2 regions of the Bacillus sp. FAU20 genome follow, and region 2 is predicted to be linked to the other one. Evidence: riboswitches for the same ligand, from Rfam matches in the RefSeq annotation. Region 2 holds a riboswitch; the other holds the start of a gene.

Region 1 (8,077 bases), on a different contig from region 2:
GTTTCAAATGCTGATGAAGGATTGCCACGTGAAAGATTAGATTATTATTTAGTGCGTGATTATAGCCGAAATGATAGGGTCGGCAAAAGTTATATAGAACAGCAATACGAAGATGTACTTCATGGTACAAAAAAAGAAGTAAGAAGCATTGCTGATAAACAAGGAAATACTATTAGAACGGAAACTGTTACTGAAGGGAAAAGCGGTAAAAATTTAACTTTAACAATAGATATGGAATTGCAAAAAAAAGTAGAGGAGAGTATAGAAAAAATATTAAAACAATATAAAGGATCAGAATCAATGTTAGACCGTGCTTTCGTAGTGATGATGAATCCAAAAAATGGCCAAGTATTATCAATGGCTGGGAAAAAGCTTGTAGAAAAAGACGGGAAAATGGAAGTAGAAGATTATGCTTTAGGCACGCTGACTAGTTCTTATGAGCTTGGATCAACGGTTAAAGGTGCGACAGTGTTAACAGGGTTTGAAACAAATGCAATAACTCCTGGAACACATTTTTATGATGCACCTATGAAGTTTAAAGGAACTAAGGAGAAGAAGTCTTGGAAAAATTTTGGTGATATAGACGATCTAAGAGCGTTACAAGTTTCTTCAAACGTTTATATGTTTAATATAGCATTAAAAATTGCTGGCGTGGATTATGTGAAAAATAGTTCACTAGATATTAAACAAGAATATTTTGATAAAATGAGGTATTATTTCAGGCAATTTGGACTAGGCGTACAAACTGGTATTGATTTACCAAATGAAACTGCAGGACAAATTGGAAGAAAAGATAATCAGCCTGGTTTCTTATTAGATTATTCTATTGGACAATATGATACGTATACACCACTTCAGCTTGCACAATATATTTCCACTATCGCAAATGGAGGGTATCGAATGAAACCACAAATTGTTCAAGAGATTAGAGAACAAACCGTTCAAAAAGATGAGGTTGGTAAAGTAGTACAATCAATAGAACCCGTTGTTTTAAATAGAATTGATATGAAACAAGAATATATTAATCAAGTAAAAGAAGGATTTAGAAAAGTATTTCAAGAAGGAGATGGAACGGGAGTAAGAGCGTTCCAAAAAGCACCATATAAACCAGCTGGTAAAACAGGGACCGCACAAACTGTATATGGTGGAGAAAATGATATTGGGCGAAATGAGAAAGGCGACCGTAGAGAATGTTATAATTTAACATTAGCTGGATATGCGCCATATGATGATCCAGAAGTAGCATTTTCTGTTGTAGTACCGTGGGTTAAAAATGATAAATCAGGCATTAACTCCGATATTGGAAAAGAAGTTTTAGATGCTTATTTTGATTTGAAAAATAAGCGATTAACTGGTGAAGCGCCAAAAACAGATGACTCTAAAGAGAATTAAAATGGACGAAACGTCTCTAGCATTCATGTGAACTAGAGGCGTTTTTATCTGGGAATAGATTAGAAATGAGGTATATATGAAGCTGTTTATTCTAAAATATTGGAGGAACATAGGTAGCTACATCATAATAATAATTGAGATTATATTTATTAATAACTCTTTTTTTATTTTAATGAGCTAAAATAATTCTATTAACGATTCACGTTTTGTAAAATAAATCATATATTGATAGCATAGGACAAGCAGAAAAGCTTGTTCTAACCTCACAGAACACTCCTTATCACGGTTAGGCATCTACATAGGTAGATGCCTTTTTTTATGTTGATGACTGAAAATTATTTATCAACATAATGTTGCAAGCACATTAGGACTATTAGGGGACGATTACATGTACAAATAACAGTATGCTTAATTAAAATAGTGAAATGTAAGGAGTGAGGAATAAGTGCTAAATATTTTAGTAGTTAATTTTCCAGCAGAGGGACATGTAAACCCTACATTAAATTTAGTAAAAGCCTTTACTGAACGAGGGGATAATGTACATTATATTACAACGGCAAACTTTAAGGGTAGAATTGAAGATTTAGGAGCTACTGTACATACTCATCCGGATCTATTAAAGGGGATTTCTATTGATGCTGAAACCTCATCTGGGTTAAATGCTTTCTTTCATGTGCATGTTCAAACTTCTTTATATATATTAGAAATTACGAAACAATTAAGTGAAAGCATAAATTTTGATTTCGTAATTTATGATATATTTGGTGCGGGAGAGTTAGTAAAGGAGTATTTAAAAGTTCCAGGTGTAGTGTCCTCACCTATATTTTTAATTCCTTCAGAGTTTTTGAAGACATTACCTTTTCATCCAAATGCAGATATACCATTCCAACCAGAGAAGATCTCTGAAAAATTATTAAACCAGATGGAACATGAATTTGGAGTAAAACCAAACAATAATCTTCAATTTATGAATAATAAGGGTGATGTTTGTCTCGTATACACAAGTCGTTATTTCCAACCTAATAGCGAATCATTCGAAGAAAATAACATTTTTATTGGACCGAGTATTTCAAAGCGTAAAACAAATATAAAGTTTCCATTGGAATCACTTAAAGAAAAGAAAGTTATTTATATTTCAATGGGAACACTGCTTGAAGGACTCGAACCATTCTTTAATACTTGTATTGATACTTTTTCAGATTTTGATGGGATAGTTGTAATGGCAATTGGTGATAGAAATGATATTTCTAAAATTAAGAAAGCACCAGATAATTTTATAATTGCTCCATACGTACCTCAATCAGAAATATTAAATGAAGCAGATGTTTTTATTACACATGGTGGTATGAATAGCGTACACGATGCCATTCATTATAATGTCCCATTTGTAATAATACCGCATGATAAAGACCAGCCAATGATAGCGCAAAGATTAACTGAGCTTGAAGCGGCACATAGACTATTGAAAGAACATGTTAATGTGCACACTTTAAAAGAGGCCGTAACAGATGTTCTTTCAAATGAAAAGTATAAACATGGTATAAGAAAACTTAATGATAGCTTTTTAGAATGTGGTGGTTCAAAAGAAGCAATTGCAGTTATTGAATCTCTTTTAAATAAAGTAAAACTTTAATCGATAGGGATTTTACTACCCATAAATAGCGGGATAAATAGTCGTAACTGTATACAAGCATAGAGGTTCTCACCTTTATGCTTGTATATTCTTATCCAGCAAATTGTACAGCAGTATTTGCATGTAAAAAAGCAGTATCAAAAACGGGAACAGTGAGATCATTTTGGGAGATGAGTAAAGGTATTTCAGTACAGCCTAATAATATACCTTCAGCGCCGTTTTGAATTAATGATTTTGTAATTTGTAATAGCTTTTCTTTAGATGTTTCTGAAATGATCCCTCTACTTAATTCATCTAATATGACATGGTGGATAAAAGTTCTTTCCTCGTCATTTGGGATAATTGTCTCAATGTTATATTTCGCTAATCGTGATTTATAGAAATCTTGCTCCATCGTTTGTTTTGTTCCTAATAGTCCGATACGTTTTATATTCTGTTCTACCATTTCTTTAGCACTTACATCACCAATGTGAAGAAGCGGGATAGATATTGCTTGTTCTACTTCCTCGGCAAATAGATGTACGGTATTTGAACACATTAATAAACATTCAGCCCCAGATTTTTCAACTTTCTTTGCAACTGTAACTAGTTCATTTTTCACTTCTTCATATTGATGGTTTTGTAATAAAGTAGTTACTTCACCAAAGTCCATACTATATAAAACTAACTTTGCATTTTGATCGTATTGAGAGAGTGTAAGTGTATTAATATGTTTATAGTATAAAGATGTAGATTCCCAACTTAATCCTCCAATCAAACCAATAACTTTCATAATGCATTCCTCCCGAAACGATTTTGAATTTATTATTTCATAATTCCGATAAGAATACAATGATTTAAATGATCTATTTAACAAAAAATAAAAATAGTAAGAAAAGTGTTGAAATTTACATTCTTTAGTGCCATAATACGAATTACAAATTAATACTTATCCAGAGAGGTGGAGGGAACGGCCCTAAGAAACCTCAGCAACCCCTATGCAATTTTATAGGAAGGTGCTAATTCCGCAGAGGACACGATGTGTTTTTTGAAAGATAAGAGGATTCTTGAACGTGACAGAAAATGACCTCTTATGTAAGAGGTCATTTTTTTGTTGTATAGAAAGAGAGTGTCGATGCATAATTCATTTTTAAATTAAATATAGAGTAATAAAAGTTGACTAATATGAGAGGGGAATTGTCATGAACAAATTATCAACAAAGTTAGTAGTAGCAATCGGTATTGGAGCAGCATTATACGGGATATTAGGGCTTTGGGGATTTTCTATTGCACCGAATACATTTATTAAACCAGCATTAGCTATATTAACTGTTTTTGGAGCATTATTTGGTCCAGTGGCAGGACTGTTAATCGGACTTATCGGTCATACCGTAACAGATACGATTGCTGGATGGGGGATTTGGTGGGGCTGGGTTATTAGTTCAGGAATTATTGGTTTTTCAATGGGGCTTATTCAAAGAAGAGTTGGTTTTAGTGTGAAAAACGGGTCGTTTAACAAGGGGGATATTTCTTATTTAGCAATTACTGGGCTAGTTGGTATTGTCATTGCTATTATATTTGCTGGGGCATTCGATATTATTGTGATGGGAGAACCATTTGACAAAATTGTTATACAAGTATTAGGCGCAACAATTTCCGATGTCATCGTTTTCTTAGTACTTGGATTGCCACTTACAATTGGTTTGGCGAAATCCAATAAGAAACATACACATTTAAAAATTGAAAAGTAGGGATGTTAACATGCAACCAATTATTTCGTTTGAACAATTCACCTTTCAATATTGGCATGCTGCGCAGCCTACTTTAAGTGATATTACCTTTCATATATACCCTGGGGAAAAAGTGCTAATTGCTGGACGAAGTGGTTCAGGCAAGTCGACATTAGCTCATTGTATAAATGGGCTAATCCCATTTTCTTACGAAGGGACTAGTACAGGTAACGTTTTAATTGCCGGTAAAGACCCGAGGGAAGGAAGTATTTTTGAACAAAGTAAACAGGTAGGAACAATTTTGCAAGATCAAGATGCTCAATTTATTGGTCTGACAGTAGAAGAAGATGTAGCTTTTTATTTAGAAAATGAATGTGTAAAGCAAGATGATATGAAAAAGATTGTTTCGGACTCATTAAGAAAGGTGAAGATGCATACGTTTCATAAACAAAGTCCACATGAATTATCAGGAGGTCAAAAGCAAACAGTTTCCCTTGCTGGTTTATTAACAACAAATGCGGATATATTATTGTTCGATGAACCGTTAGCAAACTTAGATCCACTAAGCGCCATACATACGATAGAACTTATGAAAGATATACATGAACAATATAATAAAACGATTGTTATTATCGAACATAGGATAGAAGAAATTTTAAAACTGGATTTAGACAAAGTTATATTAATTGATGAAGGTAAAGTCATTGCGATAGGAACACCAAAAGAAATCTTAGCGTCAAATATATTACCACGTATCGGCTTAAGAGAGCCTATTTACATCGAAGCATTAAAGAGATTACATTTTGATAGTAATAATGACGTAATATATCCAATGGAAAACCTTCAAAAAGAAAAGGTAAGCAACGTTATAAAAGAGTGGATGGAGAAACAAGTCATATTAAAAGGGAATACTAAAAACAAGGAATTACTTAAAGTGGAGAATTTATCATTTTCATACTCTAATAAACAAAAAGTATTAGAAAATGTAAACCTTTCAATATATGAAGGAGAAATTGTGGCACTGTTAGGACATAATGGAGCAGGGAAATCAACATTAGCTCATAGTCTTATAGGCATAAACAAAATGAAAAATGGGAAAATCTTGTTAAAAGGTGAAGATATTAGTTCTTGGTCTATTCGTAAACGTGGGGAAATCATATCTTACGTGATGCAAAATCCAAATCATATGATTACACAGCCTACTGTTTTTGAAGAAGTTTCATTTACATTAACATTACATAATTTTTCTAAGGAAGAAATTAAGAATAGAGTAGAAGGAACTTTAAAAATTTGTGGTTTATATCCATTTCGTAATTGGCCAATTCAAGCACTAAGCTATGGGCAAAAAAAGAGATTAACAATCGCATCTGTATTAACAACAAATCCTAAACTTATCATATTAGATGAACCGACAGCGGGACAAGATTATTATCACTATAAACAATTTATGTCTTTTATTAAAAACCTAGCTAAAAAGGGTATTTCATTTGTTTTTATCACTCATGATATGAATCTCGTACTAGAATATGCAGACCGTGCAGTAGTTCTACATGAAGGGAAAATTATTGCGGATAATACAGTGTTTGATGTATTAGGCGATCAAGAAACGTTACAAAGAGCCAACTTAAGAGAGAGTTCTTTAACCAAGCTTGTTAAATTTAGTGGGATTGCATGTCCAGAAAAATTTATGGAGCTTTATTTAGACAGTAATAGGAGGGAGGAAGGTGCATAGTACATATTTTCATCGTATGGATGGGGTAGTGAAATTGTTTTTATTTATTTTTTGTATGACGCTTACTTTTTTGTTTTTTGATTTTCGGGTGTTACTAATATTATTTATTATTGGGTGTATCGGGCTCAGCATTGCTAAAATTCCATTTCGTAAAATTTTAATTGTTTTTAGTGTCATATTTACATTTAGTTTATTAAACTCTGTCATGATTTTATTGATTACACCAACTCATGGATCTGAATTAACTGAATCATATACCGTGTTTTTACATGTTGGATATGCAACGATTACATATGAAACATTATTTTATGCAGCTACACTTTCATTAAAGTATTTTACGTTATTACCATTTACACTTCTTTTTATTTACACGACAGATCCAAGTGAATTTGTAAGTAACTTAAGTAAACTGGGTATTCATTATAAGATTACTTATGCAATAAATATTGCACTACGTTATATTCCTGACATCCAGTCTGAGTATAAAATTATTAAACACGCGCAAGAAGCGAGAGGAGTGGCTTTTGAAAAAGGAGAAGCAAGTTTATGGGTTCGTATGAAGAACCGTGTTTTAATTTTCTGGCCACTAATCATTCATTCTCTAGAAAGAATAGATACGGTTTCAAATGCAATGGATTTAAGAGGATTTGGAAAGAAGGATAAACGTACATGGTTTTATACAAGTAAGGCGAAACGTGAAGATTTCATCGCTTTATTTGCCGGTATTTTCATATTTATTGTTGCGGTATATTTAAAATTAAACGTATTTCAAAACTTTTGGTATCCATTTTAAAGCACTCTTTAAACGAGTGCTTTTACTTATTTTTATGTAGACATGCTCAAAAAAGGGATATACACATAATGTATAATACGAACCAGTTAAAATGATCAACTACCTATTAGTTTTCAAACCAAAAGGAGGAGAAAATATGAGTTACGGTGGTTCTTGTGGTTTTGGTGGAGGTTTCGCTTTATTAGTTGTGTTATTCATTCTATTAATAATTGTAGGATGCAGCTGCTGGGGCGGAGGATACTAATTTTTAATTAGTCTTCACAAATGTAAACTAAAAAAACATTGAAGATACTTATGTATCGAAACAAATAAAAAAGGAGCGACTATGCTCCTTTTTTATTTGTTTTAATGTGTATTCTTACTATATTTCGGGAACGTAATCGTTAAAGTCGTTCCTTTACTAACGATACTTCTGATTTTTAAACTTCCATGCATCGTCTCAATAATCTTAACAGCAACCATTGTACCTAAACCAGTTCCTTTTGTTTTTGTACTAAAATACGGTTCACCGAATCGATGTATTTGCTCCTGTGACATTCCAACTCCGCTATCTTCAATTCGTATTTCAACTTTACTATTATTGATGGATGAGGAAATATTTAAGGTACCACCATTAGGCATTGCTTCAATACTATTTTTTATTAAGTTTAAAAAACATTGTTGAAAGTGCTGTTTATTACCAACAATGGTTGCCTCAGAAAAATCCTGTGTAATATGTATCGTATTCATATTACACAATGGCAATATCATATTAATAACTCGATTTAACTCTTGTTTTACTGAAATTTGATCTAATTTTTCTGGAGCAGGTTTGGCAA
Region 2 (8,077 bases):
CAAATGCTGCGCCCGAATGAATACCAAACACACCAACTGCTACAGCAATCGCTAACTCAAAGTTATTACTACCTGCTGTAAATGCTAACGTTGTCGTCACCGGATAGTTTGCACCAATTTTTCTTCCCATAAAGAAAGAAACAAAAAACATTACAATAAAATAGATTAATAACGGAATCGCTATTCTTACTACATCTAATGGTACGCTAACAATCATTTCCCCTTTTAAAGAGAACATAACGATGATTGTAAATAGTAATGCAAGTAATGTAAGTGGACTAATCTTCGGTATAAATACCTTTTCATACCACTGTCTACCTTTTAACTTAACGAGTACAAATCGCGTCAACATACCTGCTATAAAAGGAATTCCCAAATAGATAAACACGGATTTCGCTACTTCTACCATTGTAATATCGACAATAGCCCCTTCAATTCCTAACCATTCTGGAATGACTGTTACAAACACGTATGCATAAACGGAGAAGAATAGCATTTGGAATACTGAGTTAAAAGCCACTAAACCTGCTGCATACTCTTTATCCCCATCTGCAAGATCGTTCCAAACAATGACCATCGCAATACAACGTGCTAACCCAATCATAATGAGACCAACCATATATTCTGGCTTATCAGGAAGAAAAATAATTGCTAAAACAAACATAAGTACAGGTCCGATAATCCAGTTTTGTACTAAAGATAAAACCAATACTTTTACATCTTTAAATACTCGGCCCATTTCCTCGTAACGAACCTTTGCTAATGGTGGATACATCATGACAATTAAACCAACAGCAAGCGGGATAGACGTCGTTCCAACTTGTAATGTATTTAGTCCGTCTACTACACTAGGAAATACATACCCTAAACCAATCCCAACAGCCATAGCTAGAAAAATCCATAGTGTTAAATATCGATCTAGAAAAGATAAACGTTTCATTTTATTTTCCATCTCCTATTAACAACAAGAATTTTGTTCTACTACGTTAGAAGTCGTGCAACAAGATGACTCTTCTATTTTGTGAACATCACTCTGTGCTTTTGTATAAAAGAATTCCCACTCGTTCCCATCAGGATCCGTTACCCAAAACTTATCTTGAACCGCATAGCAACAAGTTGTATCCATCTCATCACGTGCAAAGAAACCTTCTTTTTCTAACCTTTCTTTATGTAACATAATCTCTTCAGCTGTATCCACTTGGAAACCGAAATGATTTACTTGGTTTCCCTTCACTTCATCTCTTACGTTCAGCGTGAAGTTAAGTCCTGGCGTCTCTAATAAAAATTTTGCATAATCCATTTTCACCTTAACTGGTGACTCACCAAATACTTTTTCGTAAAATTCAATAGACTTCTCTAAATCCGTAACATTTATACCAACATGAACATATCTCATAACTTATTCCTCCTCTTTATATGTTATTAATCAATTTTTTTTGATTAATACTACAAAATTTTAACAGCAACTACCTTTGCCTGTTTTTCTAAAAATGCAGCACAATTCTTCTGATAATAAATTATTTACTTCCGCATCATTTAAATCATAATAACTCCACGTACCTTTTGTTTCTTTTACAATTAAACCTGCATCTAATAAAATCTTTAAATGATAGGACAACTTAGATTGCGTCATTTCAAAAATCTCTGCTAAATCACATACACAAGTCTGGCCTCGCTGGCAAAGTTCATACATAATCTCTAAACGCTTTTGATCCGCTAATGCTTTAAATTTTTTCTCATAGAGCTGAAAATCTTGTGCCATTTTAGTCCCCTCTCCCTTCATCAATTTTTTTTGATGTTTATAGTATATATGTAGTTTAGCTCTTTATGCAACTAATTAATCAATTTTTTTGATTAATATATTCTTCTCTTCTTTCCCTTAACAGAACTTTTAAGTTATCAAATTACAAAATGCCCTGCATAACAGGGCTATTTTGTAGAATTATGTATGTTTGTATTTGAAATCATACGAAATACTTTCACATAGAAAACTGCACTAACAAGGGTACAAAGTAATATAATTCCGAACACAACAATTGGAGATAGCCATGTAGAAAATACAATCATTATTGGTGCAATAAAACGCCCAATGGTAAATTGTAAATTAGATGCTGCCATATACTGTCCTCTAGAATTTTCAGGTGCATATCTACTGACAAAACTATGTACAACTGGCGAACGAATCAATTCCCCAATAGTTAATATTGCCATAAAGCCAAATAGTAGCCATATATTCGTTGTTAACCCTATTAAAAACATACCCATTCCAAATAATATATTAGAGACAATTAAAACGTTTCGGTCGCTCCAATTCTCAAAATATTTTGCAACAGGTAAAGAACATAAAACAAACAAAATGCCATTTAACCCCATCATCCATCCGAAAATTTCAGTATTACTCAAAGAGAATGAACCAGTACTCCATGAGAAAAGAGATTGAGTTGGTACAAATTCCTTTACATATAATGCAAGATAAAGATCTAGCTGCATGAAAGCTATCATAATCAAAACTCCCGCAAATATGTAAAGAGAGAAAATTTTATCACTAAAAATTTTCATATAATTATTCCATTGTTCTTTAAAGATTTTTGATATTGGATTGTTATCTCCATCATTTTTAGAAGCTTCGGGCAGCGTTTCTCTAATTATGAAATAGATTGCTATAAAATAAATAAATGTAACAATTGTACAAGTCCATAACAATTCACTTCGATAATGAAAGAAGAAAAATGAACCTAACACTGGTCCAAATACAGCACCAATATTATTTGCTGTAACAAAAGTGGCAAAGACCACCCTTCTATCCTTTTCTGGCACTATATCAGCTATCATTGCAGAACTTGCTGGACTGTATATTGCCCCGCTAATTCCAATACCGATATAGGCTAAATAATTAATCCAATGTGAATGAGATAAAGCAAAAACTGCAAACATTGCTACTTGTATGATTGTGCCTAATAGCATGACAGGTCGACGCCCTAATCGATCAGCTAAATATCCACCTAACAAATTACCTATTATGCCTACAAGAGGTATAATTGCCATTAAAATTCCGCCAATTGCTTTACCAAAAGCATCGCTATAGTATATTGCCATAAACGGAAAATACATCCAAAACAATGTATTGAACATAGTTTCGCCAATCAATCTAGTTTTTAAATTTTTGTCCCAAGATAACCATTTCAACGTAATACATCCCCTATTTTAACTTTTCAAATATTCACTATACATTCTATAAACTGTCAGTCCAAGGGAAATATAATAACATAAAGTGAATTTATTTTACAAATTAATATAGAAATATAAATTTTAATTACAACACATTCTCTAGTTATTATCCTTTAATGCAATTTGAACTCACAGATCACCGTTACTATTAAACTAGACTAGACCAGATTCAAGATATCACTAAAGAAATAAATGATTCATAAATAGAAAAGAACATTGATTTTTCAATGTTCTTTTCTATTATTTCTGCATATGAATTAGATTTATATTCGAAAAAGCGCCTTACCCCTGATTCCTCTGTGCCTCTCTAAACTCCTCCTTCACCTTCTCTAACAACCCTTCTTCCGTAATTAATCGATACGCCGTATTTGCTAATGCTTTTGCCGATGTAATTAATGCTTTATCTCCAAGTTCTGAACGTGCTGCTTCTCTAAATTCATTCGTATGTGCAATTAAATCATCTGGTCCGATTTTAATGTACGGATGAATTGTCGGTACGACTTGACTTACGTTTCCTGCGTCGGTTGAACCGATCCCTACTCTTTCTTTACGGTTTACATCTTCACCTAATAGTTCTAGTTCTTCCGCTACGATATCGTTATATGTTTTTGTTACGAGTAATTCATCGATTTCATTTTGGAATTGATGGATTTTTACTTTTGCACCTGTTGCTAACGCTGCTCCCTCAGCAATGTTTCTTACTTTTTCTGTTACTTCCGCGCATCTTTTTCGCGTTGCTGCACGGATGAAGAACCTTGCTGAGGCGTAGTCAGGAATAATGTTAGGTGCTTTTCCGCCTTCTGTAATAACGCCATGAATTTTCACATCTGACGGAAGTTGTTGGCGAAGTGCGTTAATACCGTTATAGAGCTGAATAACCGCATCTAATGCGTTAATTCCTTCTTCTGGTGAAGCTGCGGCGTGAGCTGTTTTTCCGTAAAAATGAAAATCAAGTGGATCGACTGCTAGTGAAGGGCTTGTTGTCGCTGTTTTTCCGCTCGGATGAATCATAAGTGCCGCATCAATGTCTTTAAATAAACCAGCTTTTACATAACTCGCTTTCGCACTACCGTTTGGCCCTCCTTCTTCAGCTGGTGTTCCAAACACGACAACTTCCCCGCCAATTTCTTCAAGCGTTTCTGATAATGCGATCGCTGCTGCAACGCTAATGGTGCCGATTAAATTGTGACCACACGCATGACCGAGTCCTGGTAAAGCGTCATACTCAGCTAAAAATGCGATTGCCGCTCCTTGTTTTCCAGAGCTTTTTCGCGCGATAAATCCCGTTTCATGTCCAGCTATATTGTGCTGCAGTTGAAATCCTGCACTACCCAGTAATAAACTTAACGTTCTTGATGCATAAAACTCTTGGTTACCAATCTCCGGATTCGCATGAATATCATGACTTGTGTCTATGTACTTTTCCTTATTTCTTTCGATACTCTCTTTAATTGTTTTTCTTTGTGACGCTACTCCTGTCGCTCCCATTGTTCTTCCTCCTTTTATTTTCACATAAAAAAGCCTCTTTCTAAAAGATAGAAAGAGGCTTCTGTATATACAGTCAAAATGAGCTTCTTTCTTATCTTTCAAGTTACCTTGCTGGAATTGGCACAGTATTCATAACGAATCCGCTGCCGAGGTGTCATAGGGCCAGTCCCTCAACCTCTCGTGATAAGAATTTTCATAAAATTATATTAAATTACATTCATTCTAAGTTCATTCCGATTAAAAGTCAAGGAATTCCTATCCGAATTTACCGAATATCTAAAAATCCTTTTAATACACCAATTGTTTCTGGTGCTTGCAGTCTTGCACATACGTACGGAAATTCCGTACTACCTTCAAACATCATTTGAGATGTAAGCGGTGCACCTGCCCAGAAGATTTCATCATCAATTACTAAGAATGGGAATGCTTTATTTTGTCTTTGTAACTTTACATTTTTCAGTGGAACTGGTCCATCACTATAAACTGTTATTTGCGCATTTGTACGCATTAACGCTTGCCATACTCGCTTATCCACTTGTTTTGTACTTGGAAGTGAAATAATAATTTTTCGTTTTGCGGCTAAAATATCTTTTAATAACCCTTTCGTTTCCTCAAGATTCATTTCCATAAACCAGCGTAAACGTTTTGAAATTTTCCGTTCCCACAATTGTCTTGATGTCGTGCGATCATACACATCTCCGTGACGTTCTATATGAGCTGTTAATTGTGATAATGCTTGTTTTCTCGAAAGGTTTTTACGCATATAATGGCAATCTGATAATTGAATGAACTTCCCTCTCGCCCTTGTCACTGCTACATTGACGAGGCGATGGTTTTTGTGATCAAAGAATAATACGCCAGGTCGTTCTTGCGGATAACTGTCAACCGTATCAAAGATCATCATATCTCTTTCAGAACCTTGGAACTTATGAACTGTTGCCGCTAATACTGGTATGTTTTGATATTTCGTTCTCTGCAACATTTCTCTAATACACGTCGATAAAAAGCGTGACTGCGCCCTGTAAGGTGTCACAACACCAATCGATTGAACACCATCTAACAATCCGATTAACATCATTTGCATTGCTACTAAACCAGACATAATGTTAAAACGTGAACCAGATGCAGCGTCTTTTAAAGAAAAGGCTCCCATTAAGCTCGTATCGAATAAAACACTCGCCTCATTTGCGAACGGCTGCAATTGCGCAAGTTCTTTACGCTCTGAAACAGACGGATGATCGTATACTCTATTTTTATAAATAAACGAATTCGTAAACTTCGATATATCCGCATGCATACGTCTTTGTTCCTGCAACATAAATAGGTTCGGATGTGCTTCTGATTTATTAACAGACTCAACAATCCCAGCATGGTAAAACATATCTTCCCCGAGCCATTTGCGAACAAGTTCATGGTTCGCCATCGCAATTGGAGGTAATTGTAAAAAGTCGCCACAAACGACGATACGTTTTCCAAGTGAAGCAGCTAATGCGATTTGCGGAACATATGCCATACTCACTTCATCTACGACAACTAAATCAAATGTACGCTCATAAATCAGTGAATCAATGGCACATTTCGATAAAGTCGCGCCGATTACTTTCGCATTTTCAATGTATTCTTTTTCTACTTCTTTAATTTTTGCTTTTTGCTTTCGAAGGTCACTTTCAATCTCTTGTATACGCTTCTTATCAGCAGAAGTCGCTTTATGCGATAAAATCTTTTCGCGAAGATCTTGTCGTGTTTCTTCTAAATAGAGTCTTTCTTCTCCCCAAGATCCGTTCGTCGTTTCAACTAACTTCGACGCAAGTAACGTTTCATGATTTCGTATATGTTCATGCTGACTATAACCGTAACGAACAATTTCGCCAGGCGTCCATTTCTTTTTCTTTTCAATTTGTTTCGTTACTTCACTCATTAATACGTCTACTGCCGCATTACTATGTGCTAACACAAGTACCGACTTTCCTTTTTGATAATGCGCCGAAATAATACGTGATAAATTGTAAGACTTCCCTGTTCCAGGTGGTCCCCACACGTACGTCGTCGGATTGTAAAATGAACGATACGCCAATTCATTTTTTGGATTTTTCATCTTCTCAATATGTTTCGGACTGCTCGTCCCATCAACAAGACGCTTTATACGATTACGTTTCAGCTTATCTTTACGTGCTTCTTTCAATCGCTCTTGCAGCTGCTCTAAAAGCTGCCACGGTTCACTGTATAAAACAGCTTCTCGTATTTCACCTTGTATATAATCATTTAATTTCAATTCTATTTCTAATCCGTGTACAGATAATACTTCCCCTGTCGCTTCCTCACCATCGAACTCAATTCGAATCGGTGAACCTTCAGGTAAGCTTACTTCCGAAATAAGCTGAAATACATATACTGTACTTTCATAATCTGTATATAAAAAACGACCATTCATGATAGAAATTTTACTACCACCTATCGTTTTCCAATGTTTAATTTCATATGCTAATGCATAATGCCACTCTTTCATCGTTTCCGATAATGAAGGAGTTTGAGTAGGTGTATTCATCGTATAATCTCCTTCCTTCTCCCCAAACATACTTTCTCACTATACCATATAACACGCTAAAATTTGTAAGGTTTTTATCTTGCTTATTTTCTTAATTTTCAATATTATATTGTATATAATTTTCAGAAAGAAGGAATCTACATGCCTGTTAGAAGAATAGAACACGTCGGACTTATGGTTGCAAACTTAGAAACATCTATTTCATTTTATGAAGAAGTAGTTGGCTTACAGCTCATTAAACGTATGGGGCACCCGAATCCAGACTTAAAACTCGCTTTTTTAGGTGTAGAAGAATCGAAGGAAACGATACTAGAACTCATTGAAGGCTACAACTCTTCTCTTCCGGCAGAAGGAAAAGTACATCACATTTGCTTTAAAGTGGATTCATTAGAAGATGAAATCGAAAGAATACAGCAACACGGCGTAACCTTTTTATTAGGAGAAGAAATTGAAACATTACCAGATGGAACACGTTACTTATTCTTCGCTGGTCCTGATGGAGAATGGATTGAGTTTTTTGAAACCGAGAGATAAAGCAAACCTTTATTTTGCGGAATAGAAAAGGAGCCGGAATTACGGTCCTTGTTTTTAACCAGTAACAATGAAACATACCTCCAACCTAAGAATTTACCAAGATTAAAAATACAATCATTTTGTTAGGAGGAGAGAATGGGAAATACAGTCTTTATTCTTGTTTTTTGGATACTGATACTATTTCCAATCCTTTATGTCATCAAGATAAAGGATTGGAATATAAAAACAGCTGCCTTATTTGTTGGAAGGATTCTATTAAGTATTGTCTATTTTATAAATGGA

What was found. Region 2 has a riboswitch for S-adenosylmethionine ahead of AC0OM3_RS09670 (M20 family metallopeptidase). Riboswitches for the same ligand answer to the same signal wherever they lie in the genome.
Region 1: it holds a riboswitch for S-adenosylmethionine, as region 2 does, so the genes downstream of both, AC0OM3_RS22095 (ECF-type riboflavin transporter substrate-binding protein) here and AC0OM3_RS09670 (M20 family metallopeptidase) in region 2, are expected to answer to the same signal.

The regions. Positions count from the first base shown of each region.
Region 1 covers NZ_JBVYHY010000026.1:35,565-43,641, forward strand. The annotation lists gene AC0OM3_RS22080 (peptidoglycan D,D-transpeptidase FtsI family protein) at 1-1,392, shown strand, start outside; gene AC0OM3_RS22085 (macrolide family glycosyltransferase) at 1,838-3,025, shown strand; gene AC0OM3_RS22090 (aspartate/glutamate racemase family protein) at 3,117-3,797, opposite strand; SAM riboswitch class I at 3,951-4,066, shown strand; gene AC0OM3_RS22095 (ECF-type riboflavin transporter substrate-binding protein) at 4,207-4,755, shown strand; gene AC0OM3_RS22100 (ABC transporter ATP-binding protein) at 4,766-6,466, shown strand; gene AC0OM3_RS22105 (energy-coupling factor transporter transmembrane component T family protein) at 6,459-7,259, shown strand; gene AC0OM3_RS22110 (YjcZ family sporulation protein) at 7,396-7,503, shown strand; gene AC0OM3_RS22115 (LytS/YhcK type 5TM receptor domain-containing protein) at 7,605-8,077, opposite strand, start outside.
Region 2 covers NZ_JBVYHY010000011.1:245,119-253,195, reverse strand. The annotation lists gene arsB (ACR3 family arsenite efflux transporter) at 1-940, opposite strand, end outside; gene AC0OM3_RS09685 (ArsI/CadI family heavy metal resistance metalloenzyme) at 959-1,396, opposite strand; gene arsR (arsenical resistance operon transcriptional regulator ArsR) at 1,457-1,762, opposite strand; gene AC0OM3_RS09675 (MDR family MFS transporter) at 1,930-3,186, opposite strand; gene AC0OM3_RS09670 (M20 family metallopeptidase) at 3,511-4,716, opposite strand; SAM riboswitch class I at 4,805-4,906, opposite strand; gene AC0OM3_RS09665 (AAA domain-containing protein) at 4,982-7,291, opposite strand; gene AC0OM3_RS09660 (VOC family protein) at 7,403-7,795, shown strand; gene AC0OM3_RS09655 (hypothetical protein) at 7,931-8,077, shown strand, end outside.